DNA from 2 places in the Cupriavidus sp. 01L46 genome. Region 1 is predicted to be linked to the other one. Evidence: predicted binding sites of a transcription regulator. Region 1 holds the regulator's gene; the other holds the start of a gene.
What was found. The regulator FliA, encoded in region 1, starts transcription of late flagellar genes. The targets are predictions, from matches to a motif close to CTAAAGTTTNNNNNNNNNNNGCCGNTA.

Region 1 (6,190 bases):
GCGCACCGTGCTGGACGTGGTGGCCGAGCACGCGCCCAAGGTCAGCGATCCCAACGAGCTCACCTCGCTGGTGCGCATGGCGCTGGGCCGCGCCATCACCCAGCAGTGGTTCCCCAACGGCGCCGACCTCCAGGTCATCGGCCTTGACGCTGGCTTGGAACGCGTGCTGTCGCAGGCGCTCACTAACGGCGGCGGCATCGAGCCGGGCCTGGCCGATGCGCTGCTGCAGCAGACGCATGGCGCGGTGATCAGGCAAGAACAGCTGGGGCTGGATCCGGTGCTGCTGGTGCCGCATCCGCTGCGCCCGTTGCTGGCGCGCTTCCTGCGCCGGACCATGCCGCAACTCAAGGTGCTTTCGCATGCCGAGGTGCCGGACAACAGAAATATCAGGATCACCGCCATGATCGGTGGCACAGCGTGAGGGGTTTCGCAAAATGAGCGTAGCTAAATTCGTGGCGGCCAATGGCCGCGAGGCCTTGCGCCAGGTGCGCGAGGCGATGGGGCCGGATGCCGTGGTGCTGTCCAACCGCACCGTCGAAGGGGGGGTGGAGATTGTCGCGATGCGCGACACCGATCTCGGCGCCATCTCCAGCAACGCGCCCGTATTCACGCCGCCGCCGGCTGCCGCGGTCGCCGTCGACGGCGCCCTTGGCGACCTGCGCGGCGAGCTGCAGACCATGCGCGCCATGATGGAGCGCCAGTTCTCCGGCGTGGGCACGCACAGCCTGCCGTCGATCGGCGGAGACCCGTTGCGCGATTCGCTGTTTACCTGGTTAGTGACCGCTGGCTTCTCCGGGCAGCTCGCCCGTTCGCTGCTGGGTCACTTGCCGCTGGGCCATGACCGGCCCGCCGCCATGACCTGGATCCGCCAGGAGCTTGGGCGCAAGGTGCCGGTGCTGAACGACGAAGATGCGCTCTTCGCCCAGGGCGGCGTGCTGGCGCTGGTGGGTCCCACCGGCGTGGGCAAGACCACCACCACCGCCAAGCTTGCCGCGCGCTTCGTGCTCAAGCACGGCCCGGAACGCCTGGCGCTCCTGACCACCGACACGTTCCGGATTGGCGCGCACGAGCAATTGCGCATCTACGGCGACATCCTTGGCGTGCCCGTGCATGCGGTCAAGGACGCGGCCGACCTGCGCTTCGCGCTGGCGGCGCTGACCGAGAAGCACCTGGTGATCATCGACACCGTGGGCATGAGCCAGCGCGACCGCAACCTGTCCGAGCAGATCGCCATGCTGGCTGGCGTGCAGGCGCCGGTGCAGCGCATCCTGCTGCTCAACGGCGCCAGCCACGGCGACACGCTCAACGAAGTCGTCCACGCCTACCGTCACGATGCCACGCCCGATGGCGGCATCGACGGCTGCATCGTCAGCAAGCTGGATGAGGCCACGCACCTGGGCTCCGTGCTCGACGTGGTGATCCGCCACCGCTTGCCGGTGTACTACGCCTCCACCGGCCAGCGCGTGCCCGAGCACCTTGAGCTCGCCAACGGCGCGGCCCTTGTCGAGCGTGCCTTCCAGACGCCGCGCCGCGGATCGGTGTTTGCCGACGCGGAAGCCGCGCGCCGCGCCATGCCCGCGCAGGACGATAGCGAAGCCGCGCGCACCGCCAGCCCCGGCGGCGCCGACGGCATGCTGCGCTCGCTGACGGACAGCGCCAACGCGGTGGGCGATTGCGTGGAGCAACTGAACGCTGGCAGCTATAGCTTTGAACTGGTCCGCTCGCTGTGGCAGCAACGCAATGAGAGCGCATCCTCGCCGCGCCTGATGGCGCAGCAAGTGCGCGAGGCCGCCTGCCGCGACCTCGCCCGCCATTGCGACCGCTTCGTGCTGTCGCTGAGCGCCACGGTGGCCGCACCGGTGGCGGGACGGCGCGCGCCGCGCCCCTGGCAGCACACGCTGTTCCTGGCGGACCGCGACGGCCTGCCGCTGGCGGCCGCTGCCGCACCCGCAGGCCGCACCGGCCCGGCGCTGCAAGGCGGCCAGGGCGGATGGGAAGCCGATGCCGCCACGCTGTGCGCCGCCATCGCCGCCGCCCGTACCGTGGTCAACGTACTCGACGCCATGCCTGCCGCCCCTGTGCTGGCACGCTGGCAGCAAGCTGGCGAGCGCTGGCTGGCCACCGCACGCAAGACCACCCGCGTGGCCAGCGGCGGTGCCGCCGTCAAGCTCGATGCGCTGGCCGAGACGCTGACCTTCCACGCTGTGCAAGACATGGACTATCGCGGCCGCGATGCGGTGCAGTGGATCGCCCAAAGCCCGGTGCGCGTGCTCGAAGGCCAGGCACGCGGCGCCCGCGCCGCCGCCGAGGGCGGCACCGATGCCGGCTTGCTGGTGTCGCGCGTGGTCGACCGCGAGAACGGCCAGACGCTCGCCGTGCACTACCTGCTGTGCGACCCGGCGCTGTCGGCCGAGGGCGCGCAACTGGCACGCTGGGCCCGCTGGGCCGAAGCCGGCGAAGCGCAACTGCGCACCCTGCGCCATGCGCTGGACCACCTTGGCCAAGGCGACGGCGGCCATGAACCCGCACAGGCCGAAGCGCAGGCCTGCGCCCGCTTGCTCGCGCTGCAGATGGGTGTGGCCGCGCTGCGCCTCGAGCAAGCCTGCGATGATTCGGTCGCCGCATTCCTGGCGCGGCTGACCGGCCGCGCGCCGGCTCGCCAGGCTTGCGGCGCAGCTGTGCTGGTCGAAGGCATCGGCCGTTTGCTGGCCTTGCTCGACGTGCTGGAAAACTATCCCGCCCGCAGCGGCCGCGCCACGCAGCCCGCCGTTCAGGAAGCGCCGCCGGAGACGTTGCAACTGGGCGGCGCCGGGGGCGTGCTCGAGGCGCGCATGAGCGCAAGCCGCGTGTTCGAGACGCTGGCGCAGGGAGAATAAGCCGTGAATTCACTCGCAACCGACCAGGCGGAAAGCCTGCGGCGCATGTTGGCGCCACGCGCCACGCGCCGCGTTGCCGTGGTCGCAAGCGATGCCGGTGCCGGGGCCACCACGGTGGCACTGGGGCTGGCCAACGCCCTTGCCCTGCAAGGCGAACGCGTACTGCTCGTCGATGAGGACCGCTTCGGCGCCCGCGCCACCCGGCTTGCCGGCGCCATGCCGGAAGGCACCCTGGCCGCGGTGCTGGGAGGCGCGGTGACGCTCGACGCAGCGCTCGGCAAGCGTCCCGCCGGCACCGTTGCTGTGCTGCCGGGCAGCCCCCAGGCCAATGGCGACCTGCAGTTGCTCAAGTCGTTTCGCACCGTGCTCAGCGATGCCCGCAGCGATGCGGATGGCGGCTTGTCGCAAATGGCTGGCGCGGCGCATAACCTCATCGTGGTGCTGCGCGCGGAGCCGGCCTCGATCAAGGCCGCATACGCGTGCATCAAGCAGCTCAATCACCTGTACGCCTGCCGGCGTTTCCACCTGGTGATCAATGCCGCCGCCGGGGACGCCGCCGCCAGTGCGGTGCTGGGCAACCTGGCCCGTACCGCCAGCCAGTACCTTGGCGTCGAGGCCAGCCCCGCGGGCAGCCTGCCGCACGATCCGCTGGTCGAGCGCAGTACCGCATTGGGCCYTTGCGTGGTCGAGGCCTTCCCGGCCYCGCCCGCCACCGCCGCATTACGCCMAATTGCCACAGGCATTGCCAGCTGGCCAATGTCCACCGATCCCCGTTCAACCCTGTCGGCACCAATGGCGCCGACGGCCACGGCCCTGGCCTAAGCGCCGGGACCTGCAAGCTAGGACTCACGAGAATTCCACCATGTATACGATTCAGGGAAAGCTCGAACAGACTGATACCGTGACGGCGCATGCGTCGCTGGTGCGTCGCATCGCCTTGCAACTGGCGGCCAAGCTGCCTGCCAGCGTGCAGCTCGATGACTTGATCCAGGCCGGCATGATCGGTCTGCTCGACGCCGCCAAGCGCTATGAAGACACCCACGGTGCGCGTTTCGAGACCTACGCCAGCCAGCGCATTCGCGGCGCCATGCTCGACGAGGTGCGCGCCAACGACTGGCAGTCGCGCAGCCTGCGCCAGTTKACGCGGCGGATCGAGCGCACCGTGCGCGGCCTGGAGCAAACGCTGGGCCGTGCGCCGCTCGATTCCGAAGTGGCCCAGGAACTGGAGCTGCCGCTGGACGAATACCAGACGCTGCTCAACGAGGTCTATGGCTGCCAGCTGCTGCACTATGAAGACTTCGAGCGCTCTGGCGAAGAGGACTTCCTCGACCGGCACCTGAGCGTGAGCGATGACGGCAACCCGCTCACGGTGTTGATGGAGAGCGGCATGCGCGAAGCGCTGATCCGCGCCATCGAGCGCCTGCCCGAGCGGGAGAAGCTGGTGCTGTCGCTGTGCTATGACCAGGAGCTGAACCTGCGGGAAATCGGCGCGGTGCTGGAAGTCACCGAGTCGCGTGTGTGCCAGATCCGTAGCCAGGCGATCACACGGCTGCGTTCGCAGTTGCGCGGGTTGCTGTGAGCTACTGGCCCAAGCGCTTCGCCGCGTTGACGCTCGCCGTGGCGTGCTGCCCGGCACTGGCAGCGCCTGGCGGGCAGGCGCTGCATAGCTGGTCGGCTTCGGTGAACGGGCCTGCGCTGTACAGCAAAGGCCTGCGTACCGTTTCCGTCCCGATTTCACCGACCGGCTATTTGCCGCAGGCGCAGGGCGCAATCACGACAGTGCGGTGGCGCTATAGCTTCTCGCGTACGCCGCCGAATGCACTACAGGCTTACCTATGCAATGCGCAGCGGTGTGTATTGCTTTCGGGGGCTGAGGGGCTGACCGAGGCGTTTAGCGGGGATGACGCTGCCAAGGGCTTTGTGTTTGCCTTTCAGGTGCCGGGGAAGGGGGCGTTGACGCCGGTCTTGATTGGGCAGGCTAACGAGGTGACGGTTGGGTTTCGGTGAGGGGGGCTTAACCGCAACCGCTTAACCGCAACTGCAACCGCAACTGCTTAACTGCAACTTCAACTGCAGTTTCACCACCCCTGCGGGGCGGCGACCTACTTTCTTGTCTCGCCAAGAAAGTAGGCAAAGAAGGCGACCCGGATGCGGCGAGGCGCCGCATAGCGGGAGATTCAAACCATCACGGCTCGCTTCGCGTCGCCCCTGGGTGTTCCCCGCCTTGGGGGCGGGTCACACGGCTAAACCGAGGCGTTGGCCTATCCCCCCCTGCTGGTTTGCTTCCCTCTCCCACTTGTGGGAGAGGGGCCGGGGGAGAGGGCGGGCACTCGCAAGAACGAGATGCCACAAACTACCCAACTCAACCGCTATCCAACTCAACCAGTCGCCAGACTGACCCCTTGCGGCCCGTTCTGCGCGCGCCCGTCGCGCCCATACAGCGTTGTGTTGTCACCCCGTTGCCGCAACGCCAGAATCGCTTCCTCGGTGAACTCGAGGTGCGCATCCACAACCGCGGCATTCAGCGCATTGGCGTCGCTTGRAGCGCGTGCCGCAAACACCAGCGTCCGCCATGCGGCTTCCACCGACGGATCGATCTGGCGCCCGAACAGCTGGCCGCCCGCGCCGGTGCGAATTCCCATGGCGCCCATCTGCGCCTCGCGTGTGCGTGTCAGCGCGCCCAGCAATCCGGCCAGTTCGACCTTGCGTTCCAGCACCCCGGCAAGGGCCTGGTAATCGCCGGCCTTGATCAGGCTTCTTTCTTCGCCCAGCAAGGTGGCGAACTCCTGCGCGAGCTCGGTTTCGCGGCGCAGGTTCTGGATCAGGGACTGGCTCATGGCTTGCCTATCTTGGGGTGGGGTTGGCGATGCGGCCCGTAGCAAGCCGCGATGTCAGGCGCCGCCGCTGAGTTCGCGCAGGGACGCGAGCAGGCCGTCGGCGATCTTGCTTGGGTCGATCTTGATGCGGCCTTCGGAGATGGCCTGGCGGATCTCTTCGACCTTGGCGGTGTCGATATCGTCGTCATGGTCTTCTACCATGCGCGCGCCGATCTCGCGCACCTGGGCCGACAGGGGGCTGCTGACGCGCACGCTGGACGTCTCCGGGGCAGCCGTCGATCCGGGGGCGCCGGCCACGCTGCGCACGGCGCCGTCGATGGCGTCGCTCGGCCTCGACGAGGTGGTCTGATTGATCTTCACGATGATTCCTTGCTGGGTACCTTTGGCTTATCGGATGCTTCGGGCGAAACTTTAGGTCGAATTGCGACGCCGCGGCGCCGTTTTTCCGGCCCCGGAGCGCGCGGTATTGTCTCATGA
Region 2 (8,693 bases), on a different contig from region 1:
ACAAGCGCATCCAGATCGAATGGGGCGGCCAGTTCGAGAACCTGGAACGTGCGCAGGCGCGCCTCGCCATCATCCTGCCGATGACGCTGGCGCTGATGTTCGTGCTGCTCTTTGCCGAATTCCGCAACCTGCGCCAGCCGGCGCTGGTGCTGCTGGCGGTGCCTTTGGCCACCATCGGCGGCCTGGCTGCGCTGCATCTGCGCGGCATGACGCTGAACGTATCCAGCGCGGTGGGCTTTATCGCCCTGTTTGGCGTAGCCGTGCTCAACGGCGTGCTGATGATCTCGCAGATCAACCGGCTGCGCGCGCAGGACGGCCTGAGCCTGCGCGAAGCGGTGATCGAAGGCGCGGCAAGCCGCATGCGTCCGGTGCTGATGACCGCCACCGTGGCCGCCATCGGGCTTACGCCCGCGATGCTGGCGCGAGGCCTCGGCAGCGATGTGCAGCGGCCGTTGGCCACGGTGGTGGTAGGCGGCCTCTTTACCGCCACCTTGCTGACCCTGCTGTTGCTGCCCGCCCTTTACTACCTGGTTGAAGCCCGCGCCGAGCGCGCGGCGCAAGGTGCCAGGGAATCGGAAATCGATGCCGAAGGCAACCCACCGGCGACCGGCGCCACCGGCCAGGCCTGAAGAGAATCCCATGCAAATCAAAGACAAGAACTTGCCAGCGGCACCCGCCCTGCGCCACCTCTTCCTGGCAACGTCGATGCTGGCGGCATCCGCATCCTGGGCGCAGGACGAGCCCGCCGCCGCCACGGCCCGCGGACCGGTCCGCTTCGCCTCCTATCTCGACACGGTGGAGCGGCAGAACATCGGCCTGTCCGCGCAGCAGGAAACCATCCGCGGCGCCCAAGCCGAGATCTCGATCGCCGGCGTGCGCCCGGACCCGGTGTTCAAGTACGGCCGTGGCAACATCGAGACCAGCCGCGCGGTGTCGCCCAAGCCGCCGCGCACGCATGAGTTCGAAATCGAGATCCCCATCGAGCTAGGCGGCAAGCGCAGCGCGCGCATCCGCGCCGCCGAGAGCAACCTGCGCCTGACCGAGGCGAACCTGCAGGGCTTCAAGCACACGCTGTACCAGGAATCCGCCACCGCCTTTGTCGAAGCCTGCCGCAGCCGCGAGGCCCTGGTCCGGCAGGAATCGACGCTGTCCGCTCTGTCCAATGTGGTGCGCGCCAACGAGATCCGCCGCAAGGCCGGCGACATCGGCGGCCTGGAGCTGTCGCAGTCGCGGGTCGAGCGCGACCGCTTCACCGCCGAGGTGAAATCCGCACGCGCCGCCGCGCAGGCCGCCATGCAAAAGCTGTCCATCCAGCTTGGCGTGCGCGTGGCCGAGGCCTTCGGCAACGCGCCGCTGGCTTGCGAGTTCCAGCCCTACGATCCCGGCACCGACAGCGGCGCGCTGATCGCCCAGGCGATGGAAGCGCGCGACGAGGTCCGGATCGCCCGCGCCACACTGGAGAATGCCCGCGACAAGTCGGGACTGGCGCGCGCCAACCGCTGGGTGGATCCCAGCGTGAGCTTCGCGATGACCATGACCCCCGGCGTACGCGGCACCACGGACGATGAGGGCCAGCCCAGCGGCGACGCCACGGCGCGCTCGCGCATGCTGGGCGTGTCGGTGTCGATTCCCCTGCCCTTGTCGCGCCTGCAGCGCGGCGAGCTGATCCAGGCGGAGTCGGAGGTCACGCAGGCCATGCTGGCCCTGCGCGAGGCGGAGCTGAAGACCGAGGTCGACGTGCGCAATGCGCTCACCGCGTTCCAGGCCGCGCAGGACAACCTGCAGCGCTACCGCGACTCGGTGATCGCCGATGCCGACAGGGTGCTGGACGGCATGCGCCAGTCGTACCGTCACGGCTCGGCCTCCCTGCTGGAACTGCTCGACGCGCAACGCACCGCGGACGAGACCTACCTCGACTACCTCCAGGCCCAGGCGGACCTGGCGGGCGCCACGGTGGAGCTGCAACTTTCCACCGGCTTGCGGCCCGCGCTTTGAAGGCCCGGTGCGCTCGGCCACGGCCGGGCGCACCAAACGCTTCGATCGCTTCGATTGCTTCGATTGCCTCGCATCAAAATTCAAAGGAGAGCTGCCATGAAAGCCGTCAACCTTGCGCCGCCCGTCCAGCGGTGGCGCCTGTATCGCCTGAGCGTGATCGCGCGGCTGGACGATGTGCCCGACGTGCGCGTGGCCATGCGTTGCGCCACCAGCGACTGCGGCCAGTACCCCGCCAACGAGCGGCAGATGCCGCTCGGCCTGCCGCCAATCAAGTGCATGCTGAGCTTTGAGATCCGTATGCCGCAAATGCGGGCCGGGCAGTTGCTGGTTGCGCTGGAACGTGCCTTGGTGTCCGTGCCCATCATCCTGCTGCGCCTGGAGGTCATGGGCAACCATGCCGAGGCGGCACACGCCGAACGCCTGAAACGGGTGCCTTCACCCGCTGGCGGCACCAGCTCCAGGCCCGCCGCGAGCGCGCCGGCCGCGGTGGGGTGAAGCCCGGCCCATCCCGCCTGAAGGCGCGGCGATGGGCCGCGCAACCGGTGCGATTGACCGAGCTCCGGCGCAAAGCTACGATGGGCGCGGCGGGGCCATCATCCCGCACCCTTGCGCCAAGCCCCAGACCAGCTCATGGTGATACCCCACGCGGCGGCAAGCGCCCCCGCCACGCCGGCTACCGCCCCCTTGCGGATGGCGCGCATCCTGTTGCCCCGCCCCCTGCTCACCGCAAAGCCGCTGCTAGCGCTTGTGCTCTGGCTGCTGCTCGCCTTGCCCGGCACATCGCCGCTTGCCGCCGGGCAGCCGCAGATCCTTGGCGAGGCCGCCATGATCACCGGCGACGGCACGCCGGCCACCGTCAGGCTGCCTTACTACTGGGACCGGTCCCGTCCCGGCCAGACCGGCGGCGCGCGATTTCTCCTGCGCTTCCCGGATTTGCCAGGCCGCCAGGGCATGGCCGCGCTGTATATCGAGCGGGCCGCCAATAGCTATGAAGTGCGCCTCAACGGCAGCCGCCTCGCCCACGCGGGCAGCCTGTCGGCCCCGGCGTCCTATGCCGGCCAGCAGCCATTGCTGATCCCGGTGCCGGCTGACCTGCTGCGCCCGGAGAACGAACTGATTGTCACGATCGCTGCCAGCGCCAGCTCGCGCGGCGGCCTGTCACGCGTGGAGTTTGGTGCCCCGGCACTGGTGGAGGCCCACTACCAGCGCGCGCTCTGGTTCAAGGTCATCGGCCCGATAGTCATCGCGGCGGCCAGTGTGCTGCTAGCTTGCCTGGCGGCGCTGGTGTGGTGGCGCCAGCGGGATCCCCTGTTCGGGTTATATGCCATCGCCGAGTTTGGCTGGTCTTTCGGGCTGGCCGAGTACTTCGTTTCCGACGACGCCGGCGCGCCCGATGCGTGGCTCGCGGTGGTGCTGGCCGGGCGGGCGGTCTTCATGTACGCGACCGCCAGGTTCGCCATCCTGGTGACCGGCCTGGAGGCGCGCTGGCTGCGCCGCGTGCTGCGGCTCTACCTGAGCGTCAAGCTTCCGCTGATCGCGCTGATGGTGGCGGCCCACAGCACCCGCGCCATGGTGCTGGCCAATGTGGTCGTCAATGTTGCGATGGCACTGTCGATCGTGGCCGTGCTGGTCCGCGCCGCCGTGACGCGCCCGGAGCGTGAGCGCACGGCGATTGCCGCCGCCCTTGGCCTCACCCTGCTCATCTCGATGCTGGATTTGATCCATGTCTGGTGGATCGGGGATGACTACTGGGACTCCTCCGTCACCCGCTACGTGTCGCTGATTTTCAGCCTGACCATGGGCTGGCTGCTGGTCGACCGCTACACGCGCGCCACACGCATGCTGGCTGCCCTGAACCAGAAGCTGGACAGGGCGGTCTCGCGCAAGGAGCAGGAACTGTATGCGCTGTACCGCCACTCCCGCGAGATGGAGCGCGAGCAGGCCACCCTGCAAGAGCGCGGCAGGGTCTTGCGCGATATCCATGACGGCCTTGGCAGCCAGCTGGTGGGCATGCTCTCCATGCTGCGCTCCGGCAGCCCTTCCACGCACACGTTGCAGCAACAGCTGCAGCATGCGCTGGATGCCCTGAAACTATCCGTCGATGCGCTGCAGGACACCGGCGGCGACCTGGCCACCGTACTCGGCAACCTGCGCTACCGGCTTGGCCCGCGGCTGGAGGCGGCGGGATTGCGGGTGGACTGGCAGGTAGCGCGCCTGCCGGCGCTGCACGACCTGACGCCGCAGCGGGTGCGTGAGCTGCACTACCTGTTGCTGGAGGTGTTTTCCAATGCCATGCAGCATGGCGGCGGCAGCGCTATCCGGGTCTCGGCGCGCCATGATGCCGGCCAGCAAGCCCTGGTCGTCGAGATCCACGACAATGGCCGCGGCTTTGCGCCCGAGGCTGCCGCGCACGGACGGGGATTGGGCAATATGCGCCGGCGTGCCGAGGCCATCGGAGCGGCGCTGGACCTGCGCTCTTCGGCGCAAGGGACGACCGTGCGGCTGGCGTTCGCGCTGGCGCCGCAGCCGCCCGGCTCCGCCGTTTAGCTCCCCGCACCCGTTCGATGTCAACCTGGGCGCGGGCAGCTCCGTTACCGGATTACCGGAATCAGACCTTGACGTCGATGTTCTGGCCAAGGTGAGGCGGATTGCTGGCCGGAACGCTGACTTGCGGCATCGAGCCCAGCAGGGTTGCCACGCTCTGAGCCTGCAGGTCCAGCGACTTGCGCAGCATCATGGTGGGCACCGGATCGCCGCCCGAGTTGCTAGCGGCACTGACGAGGGAAATATCCATTGAATGGTCTTCCAGGTTGAAATTGAGGTTGAGATTGAAGCTACCGTTGAAGCTGCGGCTGAAGCTACGATTGGCATTGAAGCCAGCGGGAAAGCGCACCTCCCAGCATCCATGTTGTCGGCCATCAACCGGGAATCTTTAGCGCGGCGGCCGCAATAGCGGGCCACCCGCTTGGCATCCGGAACGTTTATCATAGGCAGCCCGGCCGAACTGGCCGGGGAAAGACCAGACAGCCCGCACCGTCAGGATAGCGGCTGAATCCGGCAAAACCAGTCACCAGAATGAACATCATGGGTCGGGCGCAAAACATTGCGGGAAGCGTCGCTATTTCGTGTTTGGCTTTTGGCATCTCGACGGATTGCCTGGCGCTGGATTCGGCCGAACTCTATGAGCGGGAATCGCCCAGCATCTGGGTAGTATCCGTCTTTGACGCGCAAGGCACGCGGTTCGGCCTGGGCAGCTCGGTGGTGATCGGGCCGGAGGAACTGGTCACTAACTGCCACGTGCTCAAGAGCGGCAAATCCGTCAGCATCCGGCGCGAGAAGGTCACGTATGGCGCCAGCCTGGTGCACGCCGATGTCGAGCGCGACCTCTGCATCCTGCGCGCCAAGGGCCTCACCGCCCCGGCGGTAAAGATCGCGCCGCTGGCCGCGCTCAAGGTGGGGCAGAAGGTCTACGCCATCGGCGCGCCGCGCGGCTACGAGCTGACGCTGAGCGATGGCCTGCTCTCCTCGCTGAACAAGGACGAGCGCGACCGCATCGTCCGCCTCCAGACCACCGCCCCGATCTCCCCGGGCTCCAGCGGTGGCGGCCTGTTCAACACGGACGGGCAGCTCGTCGGCATTACCTACCTGATGCGGACCGACGCGCAGAACATCAATTTTGCCATTCCCGCGCAATGGATCAGCGAAGTGCCAGCGCGGTCCGCGCTGGMACTGCAGAAATTCCGTAGCGAGACGGCGTCCGCCGCCCCGCCTGCCATGGCGCTCCCGCCTGGCCAGCCTGGGCAGCCTGGCCAGGGCGCCACGGCCTACGCCCCGACCCGGCCTGCAGCCGGCCCGCAGGGCAGGCAACTGACCGGGGCCGAGCTGGCCAGCCATTTCACGCATCTCGGAAGGATCAATGCCATCGCGCCGTCCGGCGTTACGCTCTGGATGCAGGTCCGGGAAAGCGGCAGCCTGGATGTGACCAATTCCGTCAGCCGCGGCTATTCGTCCGGGCGCTACCGCATCGAGCCGGAAGCCAACCAGGTCTGCCTGGAGATGGCCAACCCGAGTTTCAACGCGATGCAAACATGCTATCGGCTGACCGAAGCCGACGGCCGCTATGTGATGCGATCCGCCACCAGCCCCTATTACTTTTCATACACGAAGTAGCAAGCGGGCGCCGGCCGCAACCGGTCGCCTCGCCATTTCTCTCAGGGCACAAGACATGGGAAACCGATATCGATATAGCGCCCCCGCCGCGCTGGCCGTAGCGTCGATGCTGCTGGGCGGCTGCGCGCCGACCACCGTCGGCGTGACCAGCCGCGCCAGCGACTACACCGGCAAGCCCACCCGCATGTATGTGCTGGGCACTACCGGCATGGGGTGGAACAGCGACTTCTCCGCGGCGTTCGCGGCCAAGTTCCGCGAGGTGACCCGGCAGTGCGGCGTGGAATCGGCGTACGACGAGATCTCGGGGCTGGAGCTGGACTCGACCGCGCTGACCGGCAGGATGCGTACGTTCGGCGCCGATACGGTGCTGACCATCGCCAACGGCGGGGGCGTGGTCAATGCGTCCGGCGGCCGCCTGTCGATCAACTATGGCACGACGCTGACGGATGTCAGGCAGAACCGCGCGGTGTGGAAAGGCAAATACACATTCAGCCGCGGCGGCACCCTCATCCCGATCGAGGAGCGCGCTGCAGTCCTGGCGATCGACATCACCAACAGCCTGAAGAAGGACGGCTTCCTCACCGGCTGCGCGCAGATCGCGCTGGGCCAGAATGGCCGGCTCGACCCGGCTGCCGTGCCGCATGCCGCCGCCGGCGGCGGCACTGGCAACGGCAACGGCCCGGCCGGCAGGACGAATACGATCAGCCCGGCCCGCCCGGCGCCACCCGTCTCCGCGCCTGCGGGCCCCGCTACCGCGGCAACCCTGCGGGACCTGCAAGACCTGCTGCCACCGAAGTGACAGGCGCGGGCGGCAACGGAATCAAGCGCCCAGCCCGGCCTCGTCCAGATCCGCGAACAGGATCGTGCCCGTCTCCGATTCGGTGACAAACACCTTGCGCGGCTGCCCCGGCTCAGCGGCGGGCTGGAACGCCAGGTTGGTGGTGGTTGCGCCTGCCGGGCTGGCGAGGATCGCCTCGGGCTCGCCGCGCTTGCTCAGCACCCACACGCAGCCCAGGCTGGCATGCGCCACGAACAGCCGGTCACGGCTGTCGATGGCCATGCCGTCGGGGCCGCTGGTGCCGTAGAACGTGAAGAACTGCCCCACCTTCGACACGCTGCCGTCGGCCTGCAGCGGCACGCGCCACACGCAATTGCCGCGCGTGGCCGCCACGAACAGCACTTTTTCGTCGCAGGACAGCGCCAGGCCGTTGGGGCTGGGCACATTGCCCAGCAGCAGGTCCAGCTGCCCGCCGGCACGCAGGCGGTAGACGCGGCCCGTGGGATCGTGCAGGCCGGTCTGGCCCTGATCGGTAAAGTACAGGTCGCCGTTGCGGGCGATGGCGAGGTCGTTCACGCCCTTGAACTGTTCCGCGTTGCGCCGTCCCAGCAAGGAGGCCACCTCGCCCGTGTCCACGTTGACGCGCAACAGGCCGCGGCGATAGTCGGCCACCACCAGTTCGCGCGCGTTCAGGAACTTCATGCCGTTGGGTTCGCCCTGGTACTCGGCGACCAGCGACCATTCCCCGGCCGGCGAGATGCGCAAGATGCGCCCGAACGGGATGTCCGTCACATACAGGTTGCCCGCGGGATCAAAGACCGGCCCCTCCAGGAAGCTGTCGATGCAGGCTCCGCCCTTGTTGGCATCGGCCCACTCGGAGCGCACGCCGGTCTTGCGCAAATGCGCGGGCATGGCCGAGAAGACCTGGAGGGATATCTCCCGGGGCACCGTTCTGAAGTACATGTTCGTTCCTTGTTGTCCCAGCGCCGCGCAATGGCGGCGCTTGCCCATTTACTCGGCCTTCACATCGGCGGACTTTGCCACCTGGCTCCACAGCGCGGTGTCGTCCTTGATGCGCCTGGCGAATTCCGCCGGCGCAATGCCGCCCGGCTGGGCGCCCATGCTGGCCAGGCGCTCCTTCACCTCCGGGCTGTTCACGCTCTTGTGCACCTCCGCCTGCAATTTGGCAACCAGCGCAGGGGGCGTGCCTTTGGGTGCTGCAAGGCCAAACCAGTTGATGACCTTGTAGTCCTTGAGGCCAGCTTCGGCAAAGGTCGGCACGTCCGGCAGCGCGGGCACGCGCACGACGCCCGTGACCGCCAGCGCGCGGGCCTTGCCGCCCTTGATCTGCGGCACCGCGGTCGGCGTGGCGGTGATCAGGATATCCACGTTGTTGCCGATCAGCCCCATCAGCGCATCGCCCGCGCCCTTGTACGGGATATGCGTGATCGATATCCCGGCGTCCTTCTTGAAGACCTCGGCGGACAAGTGCGTGGAGCTGCCGGCGCCGCCCGAGCCGAAGTTCAGCTTGCCCGGGTTTTGCCTGGCGAAGTCGATCAGTTCCTGCAGCGTCTTGAACTTCGAGCTCGCGGGCACGATCAGGATCACCGGCGTCTGCGCAATCGTGGTCACCGGCACCAAGTCGTTGTTGTAGTCCCAGGGCAGCGCCTTGAACAGCGACGGCAACATGGTGTACGTGGTGTCGTTGGCCAGCAGCGTGTAGCCGTCGGGCGCGGAACGTGCCACCTGC

Region 2: the regulator FliA is predicted to act here: its motif matches at 4,905-4,931, upstream of AC1DS3_RS01735 (YjfB family protein).

What each region holds. Positions count from the first base shown of each region.
Region 1 is NZ_JBFTSF010000060.1:17-6,206, reverse strand. It holds gene flhA (flagellar biosynthesis protein FlhA) at 1-421, shown strand, start outside; gene flhF (flagellar biosynthesis protein FlhF) at 435-2,876, shown strand; gene AC1DS3_RS13095 (MinD/ParA family ATP-binding protein) at 2,880-3,698, shown strand; gene AC1DS3_RS13090 (RNA polymerase sigma factor FliA) at 3,739-4,455, shown strand; gene AC1DS3_RS13085 (flagellar protein FlhE) at 4,452-4,883, shown strand; gene AC1DS3_RS13080 (flagella synthesis protein FlgN) at 5,255-5,713, opposite strand; gene flgM (flagellar biosynthesis anti-sigma factor FlgM) at 5,768-6,073, opposite strand.
Region 2 is NZ_JBFTSF010000004.1:35,213-43,905, forward strand. It holds gene AC1DS3_RS01715 (efflux RND transporter permease subunit) at 1-629, shown strand, start outside; gene AC1DS3_RS01720 (TolC family protein) at 640-1,995, shown strand; gene AC1DS3_RS01725 (hypothetical protein) at 2,092-2,490, shown strand; gene AC1DS3_RS01730 (sensor histidine kinase) at 2,626-4,542, shown strand; gene AC1DS3_RS01735 (YjfB family protein) at 4,604-4,888, opposite strand; gene AC1DS3_RS01740 (S1C family serine protease) at 5,125-6,165, shown strand; gene AC1DS3_RS01745 (hypothetical protein) at 6,221-6,964, shown strand; gene AC1DS3_RS01750 (SMP-30/gluconolactonase/LRE family protein) at 6,986-7,906, opposite strand; gene AC1DS3_RS01755 (Bug family tripartite tricarboxylate transporter substrate binding protein) at 7,955-8,693, opposite strand, start outside.